DNA from 2 places in the Paenibacillus sp. FSL P4-0184 genome. Region 2 is predicted to be linked to the other one. Evidence: riboswitches for the same ligand, from Rfam matches in the RefSeq annotation. Region 2 holds a riboswitch; the other holds the start of a gene.
The links. A riboswitch is a leader RNA that binds a small molecule or an ion and turns the genes downstream of it on or off. The one in region 2 is predicted to bind cyclic di-GMP.
Positions count from the first base shown of each region.

Region 1 (3,416 bases), 130 kb from region 2:
AAAAATGATCAACAATACATTATCGAGCATCATGCTTGTGATATTCATTCTGCTGGTGGTAGCCGTAGTTTTATCAAAGGCCTCCGGCGGTGAACCTGCCTTCTTCGGATACCAGATCAAATCGGTACTCTCAGGTTCGATGGAACCAGGGATTCAAACCGGATCGATTGTCGCTTTAAAACCCGGAGGAGATATGAATCGCTTCAAAAAAGGCGATGTGATCACCTTTAGAAATGAAGAAAACCTGCTCATTACTCACCGTGTTGTAGAAGCAACAATGAACAACGCTACTGGTGAAGCCATGTATCGCACGAAAGGCGATAACAATGATGCGCCTGATATGAACCCTACCAGTTCCACGAATGTTGTAGCTGAGTATACCGGGGTCACCGTACCTTACGTAGGTTACGCTATGAATTTCGCAGTTTCCAAAGCTGGAAGTGTTGTGCTCATGATTGTACCAGGCTTGATGCTCCTGCTCTATGCCCTGTATTCATCATGGAAGGCTGTAGCTGCACTCGAAAAGAAAAATGCTGCTATACTTCCCACCTCTCCACCTCCAACTGAAATACAGTAATCCGTTGATTGTCCGCTTCCGCTTACGAACCGGAAGTTACAATATATAACTTTTATAAAAAACCACAAAAACCGAGGAGGAATTTTAATTATGGGTATCAAGAAAACATTGGGTCTTGGCGTAGCATCAGCAGCACTGGGTTTATCATTGATTGGTGGAGGAACTTTCGCTTACTTTAGCGACACTGCAACAAGTACCTCTACATTCGCAGCTGGTACACTGGATTTGAACTCTGACCCATCTGTTATCGTTAATCTGGATAAATTGAAACCAGGTGATACTATCAAAAGAGATTTCAAACTGAATAATGATGGTAACATCGATATCGGCTCTATTGTTCTCAAAACAAAATACTCCGTTAATGACGTGGGTGGTAACAACAATGGTGTTGATTTAGGTAAATTCATTAAAGTTAAATTCCTGCAAAATAAGGACAAGAGCGGTAACATTATTCCGGATATTGTAGTTTATGAAACAACACTGGCTGATTTGCAAAATTCAACACCTGATCTCGTAGAAAAATTGCCGTTCATAGGCAATGAAGCATCCGGTATTAAAGCAGGTACATCTGATAGCTTCACCGTTAAGTTCGAATTTGTGGATGACGGTAAAGATCAGAACATTTTCCAAAAAGATGTGTTGACACTGACTTGGGATTTCTTTGCTAAACAAGCCAGAGGAACTGACTACTAATCTAATAAGTCTTCCATTCGAAGAGCAGCAGATTCTTATTCCGGAAAACGGATAAGTAGATGCTGCTTTTCTCTTTACAATAAACTTTGTCGAATTTAATGATATTTGCTATACTAATAACAAAAATAACGGAGGGGCGTCAGCATAGTGCCACAAAATATGGGCCAACGTATCCAGCATCTCCGCCTAGAAAAGGGATTGTCCCTATCTGAGCTTGCGGACAGAGCGGATGTTGCTAAGTCGTATCTTAGCAATGTGGAGAGAAACATCCAATCCAATCCTTCAATCCAGTTTATCGAAAAGATCGCCGATGCGCTTCAGGTATCCATCCACGCTTTGCTCTATGGAGAACCTAATGATGCTGAGGAGTCACCTTTAGATTCGGAATGGTTCCGATTGGTGCAGGAAGCTATGGCCTCAGGCATAAGCAAACGCGAATTCAAGGAGTTTCTGGACTACCAGAAATGGCGCCTTGATCAGAAGGATTAATATTCCACCTGACCTGATAAGATCCTCTTCTACTCATACTATTAAACATAAACGCCTTCGCCCTCCTACCATGGACCGCGAAGGCGTTTGAATTCTAGCAGAATATAAGGACCAAGTCTGAAACTTATAGATTCTTATATAAAGAAAAAGAGCACAGCGATAACTCGCTGTGCTCTTTTGATATCTAATGCTCTGAATGTATCACTGCACGGCTTGCACAGTCTTCTCATGAAAGAAGCGACGAATTTCATCTGCCTTTATGCCAGCCTTCTTAGCTGCTAATAATAAATGGACCCACTCTACGTCTAGATCAATGACCTGCTGTTCTCTGTTGCTTCCCTGGTTGGACTTGTCCAAAAAATCTCCTCCTAAGATTTTAGTCCCCAGGCAATCCGGCTGTCATAGTATTTCTACCTTAGACCCGCGACTTTGTGCCCCTGCCTTTCGGCAGGTTTACCTTTTACTGGACCCTTTACACGAAAGGATCTACTTTGAATATATGAAAATCGCTAACTGCAATAACATTATACTATACTAAAGTGGAAAAGTGTGTCGATTTCTGATTAGTTTTTCCATTAAAAAACAAAAAATAGAAGCGCTTTTGTGCGATAACTTGTCCTTTTAACACGATACTCGTCCTATTCATAAAATTAATTAAGCCGATAGAATGATACTTCCTTCCCTATTAGTTAAAAATAAGGATATTAGAATCATTTTAGTGGGCCTTAGGAATGGGTAATGAGAAGAAACAGCGTTCTTTTCATTAGAACAAGCTAACCCATACCATTTTGCGAACGTATTGGACGAAAGAAAGAATTGATTACACGTGTGGAAAGTAGCACAATAAGATGAGAAATGAAACCGCAATCATCACAGCTCCAGTAAGCGTTGACACAAAATGTCACGTATGGAGTTCATCCGTTAAGGAGGATGTATTCATGGCAGCCAAAGAGCCCTATAACGAATCCATTTGGAGTAAGTATTACGGACCCAATTTAGGCTACATTCAAGAAAGATATGAACAGTTTGTGAAAGATCCTTCCACCGTAGAGAATAATTATCGCGAGCTTTTTACAAATTCGGGTCCCCCACCCCTAACACCGGATAGCGAACCGGCTCCACAGCCTCGCATTTCGGGAGACACCGAATGGCTTAGAAAGGCAGTAAGAGCTTCCAAGCTAATCGCTAATATTCGTATATATGGCCATATGGCCGCTGATATTGATCCGCTTGAGCGCGATCACAATCCCATGGCTAAATATCTTGAACTCGAAACCTATGAGCTGACTCGTGAGGATCTGCTCGCACTACCTGCCACGCTCATTTGGGAGAATGCGCCGAATGATGTGCATACCGGATGGGATGCAGTTCAGCGTATGCGTCAGGCTTACACCAAGACAATCGCCTATGAATTCGGGCATGTGCATGAAGAACAAGAACTGAAATGGTTGAACAGACAGGCAGAATCCACAAGCTCACCAGCGCCTTTAAATAATGCAGAACGTAAAGAGCTGCTAAACCGCCTGATCCAAGTAGAGCAATTCGAAACCTTCCTTCACAAAACCTTTGTGGGTCAGAAGCGTTTCAGCTTGGAAGGCAATGACGCTCTCGTACCGATGCTGGATGAAATCGTACGCGCTGCTGCGCATGACGGCGC
Region 1 is NZ_JBBORN010000001.1:1,701,737-1,705,152, forward strand. Features, by position in the region: gene sipW (signal peptidase I SipW) at 1-577, shown strand, start outside; gene MKY52_RS07285 (TasA family protein) at 668-1,270, shown strand; gene MKY52_RS07290 (helix-turn-helix domain-containing protein) at 1,430-1,759, shown strand; gene MKY52_RS07295 (anti-repressor SinI family protein) at 1,961-2,116, opposite strand; cyclic di-GMP riboswitch class I at 2,143-2,227, opposite strand; gene MKY52_RS07300 (2-oxoglutarate dehydrogenase E1 component) at 2,698-3,416, shown strand, end outside.
Region 1: it holds a riboswitch for cyclic di-GMP, as region 2 does, so the genes downstream of both, MKY52_RS07295 (anti-repressor SinI family protein) here and MKY52_RS06730 (choice-of-anchor A family protein) in region 2, are expected to answer to the same signal.

Region 2 (3,416 bases):
TCGGCGTCACGATCGGCGTTGGTGTTGGCGTCACGATCGGCGTTGGTGTTGGCGTCACGATCGGCGTTGGTGTTGGCGTCACGTTGGTGTTGGCGTCACAATCGGCGTTGGTGTTGGCGTCACGATCGGCGTTGGTGTTGGCGTCACGATCGGCGTTGGTGTTGGCGTCACGATCGGCGTTGGTGTTGGCGTCACGATCGGCGTTGGTGTTGGCGTCACGATCGGCGTTGGTGTTGGCGTCACGATCGGCGTTGGTGTTGGCGTCACGATCGGCGTTGGTGTTGGTTTTGGTTGGCGTCACGTGTGTGTTGGCCTTGGTGTGTGCGTTGGCTTCGGTGTCGGTGTTGGCTTTGGTGTGTGCGTTGGCTTCGGTGTCGGTGTTGGCTTTGGTGTGTGTGTCGGCTTCGGTGTCGGTGTTGGCTTTGGTGTGTGTGTCGGCTTCGGTGTCGGTGTTGGTGTGTGCGTTTTGGTGTGTGTGTCGGCTTCGGTGTCGGTGTCACGCACGGCGTAGGCGTGTGTGTGTCACGGTCGGCGTCGGTGTTGGTGTCACGGTCGACGTCGGCGTAGGCGTCACGGCCGGCGTTGGTGTTGGCGTCACGGCCGGCGTTGGTGTTGGCGTCACGGCCGGCGTTGGTGTTGGCGTCACGGTCGGCGTTGGTGTTGGCGTCACGGTCGGCGTTGGTGTTGGCGTCACGGTCGGCGTTGGTGTTGGCGTCACGGTCGGCGTTGGTGTTGGAGGTGGTTCTTCCCCTCCATATGGATACCAATGCATCTGCACCCCACCAGCAAATCCCTTTGCAATCAGCGTCCCATGCAGTTCACCGGAATTATAAGTTACTTTTGCAAGCGGAGCTAGGATAGTTCCTTCTATTGTTAAACTTCCAATGTCAACAGTGCTAGCTTCATAAAAATTAAATAATACCTTGTTAGGGCTCCCTCCCCAGATTTGAAAGCTTGGAATGTTAACTGAACTTCCGCTAACGTTAATGATAACTGTGGCGCTATTTGCAATATTAAACTGTAAGCCATTAGCACCAGCGAAATCGGCAGCACTAAGATTAAGAACGTTAAATGGTTCCGGAGCATCAATCGTTATTTTCCCATATTCCTTTTTGAAAGTTCCTATTGTAGCAAGTGAAGAGAATTCATTAGAACGTCCAATAAGAAATTGCTCTTCAGCATCAAAATCAATAGGAGTCCCTTTTCTCGCTGGTTCTTTAAGATCTACACCGTTGCTGGAAAAAACACCACCATAAACGGATGCTCCATGAACAGTCCCATTAGTAAAACTGATGTCATTACCAGCAATAAGAACATCTCCACCTGGATTATCCTTGGATACGCCGTAATTCTGCAAAGTAATGTTACCTTTGGCCGCAAGGCGCCCATGAACCTGATCATTAGATTGTTTGAAATCCCCAAAAATAAAAGTATTAAAATTCCCTGCAATACCTAACACAGGTGTAGGAGTATAGGGGAGCACCTCCCCAGCCGCTTTTACCAAATGACCTCCAGAAAGACCACTACCTACTGTCAAAATCCCCGCTAATACTAGTGCTAGCAGCGGTTTCATTCTTCTTTTCAAAAAGCACACCTCCTAAATCTATGATTTATATTTAATCAGAATAATTACCAGAAACTCTAAAGGACCTAACAACAAAAAAGACCGCCAAAAAAGAAGTGGAATTCCCTTCTCATGGCAGTCGGACGGTCATAGCGCATTTAAGACACTTTAGACTCCTGGACTTTGCGTCCCACCCTTTCAGGCGGTTTGCTATTATCATGATAATATATGTATTGACTTGCAGATTAGAACTAGCATTTTAAGCATCCTATTAAATAATCGTCTATGACTTTTAATACTTTTGAACTAATAATAGTTTAGCGCTCCATCCCCACAATTGTCAATCAATCCCTTCTGATATTCATACGCGTAAGCAAGCACAAAAAAAGCGCCTAAAGGCGCTTCACACAAAGGTTTTCCTTTAATTTTAAAGTAACTTTATCCAACCTAATATCGATATCCATAATGGAATACTTAGAATCAAACCAAATACCATTCCACGGCGGAGACTTCCTTCCTCATTCATCCTAATTCTCCCTTTATATAAGTCTGAAGCATTATTTTTTATTATTACAATTTTAATATATTTTATTCTTTCTAATTTAGTTGTGAATTCAATCACATTGGACTAGCTGTTTAGAAATACCATTGATTATTTTTGGAATATCGGGGTAGAATACGAATATACGTTCCCATTAGAGGTGATGAGATTCATGAATAGAGCTGAAAGCAGGGACAACATGCTGGTGAAATCTTATTTATTGCTTCCGATGATTTTATCAGCTTTCGAACGGGACTCCGCCATTCTATCTGCACATTTACGAACACCCACCCCCTATCTGGAGGTTCTTGAAACAGCCGCAGCAGTTGCTACAACAGATCTAAGAGATGTTCGTTCAGAGATGAGAAAACGGGGAATCAAGGTTTATGAGCAGAACAGACTTAACACGGGGATAGAAGCCAAATTTATATGTCGTGGATACCATGAACGAATGCTGCTGTTAAACGACATTGTCGCTGCCCAAGCTGCCATTCATATGCGCAGATATCTCGGTCTGGATATTTCATCTTTTAAGAGCTATGAAGAGCAGTATCAGATTAAGTGAAGTAGCGAAGAAGCTGCCCCCTCCCCCATTTAATTAGCGAACAAAAAAAATAGGCCTTACCATGGGAGTTGGCAAGACCTGAGAGATTTATACCACAAAACACTGGGGGGTGTTTGGTGTCTTCAATATATACCTTGAACCTGAAAATAAGATGATGCTCACATGAAAATTACATTAAAAAACTTCAATTCGTAGCTTAGGCTATCCGCTTGATAGTTAGCCACGAGTGCTTTGAACTAATTGTTTCAAAATGATATAGTGAGTTCGTTGCTCGCAGGATGACTTGATAGCAGGTTGAAAACATAATAAAGTCGGGACTTGAGTACGGAGCGACAACAGGCGTTTGCCTTTTCGTTGAATATTTTCTGAAGGAGGGTAATAGCCCATGAGTGATGAAATCTGTATACCACCTGGCATTCAACAGAAGGACACTAGCTTTGGCTACACCTTGTCTATCATTAGTGGTAAATATAAAATGACTATTCTCTACTATCTCTCTGAAAACAAGATCGTGCGGTTCAATGAACTGCAACGGGGTATCGGTACAATACCTTTTAAGACGTTAAGCGTTATGTTGAAAGAACTGGAAGCCGACTGTCTCGTCAGGCGCGAGGAATTCCCCCAGATTCCCCCTAAAGTTGAGTATTCCTTGACCGAGAAGGGCCAATCGCTTATTCCGGTGCTGGATATGATGTGCACTTGGGGAGAGAAAAACTTCGTTCCAGCCGCGCAAGAGATAACCATAC
Region 2 is NZ_JBBORN010000001.1:1,571,436-1,574,851, forward strand. Features, by position in the region: gene MKY52_RS06715 (LPXTG cell wall anchor domain-containing protein) at 1-82, opposite strand, end outside; gene MKY52_RS06720 (hypothetical protein) at 79-267, opposite strand; gene MKY52_RS06725 (hypothetical protein) at 298-504, opposite strand; gene MKY52_RS06730 (choice-of-anchor A family protein) at 497-1,585, opposite strand; cyclic di-GMP riboswitch class I at 1,696-1,786, opposite strand; gene MKY52_RS06735 (hypothetical protein) at 2,278-2,670, shown strand; gene MKY52_RS06740 (winged helix-turn-helix transcriptional regulator) at 3,056-3,416, shown strand, end outside.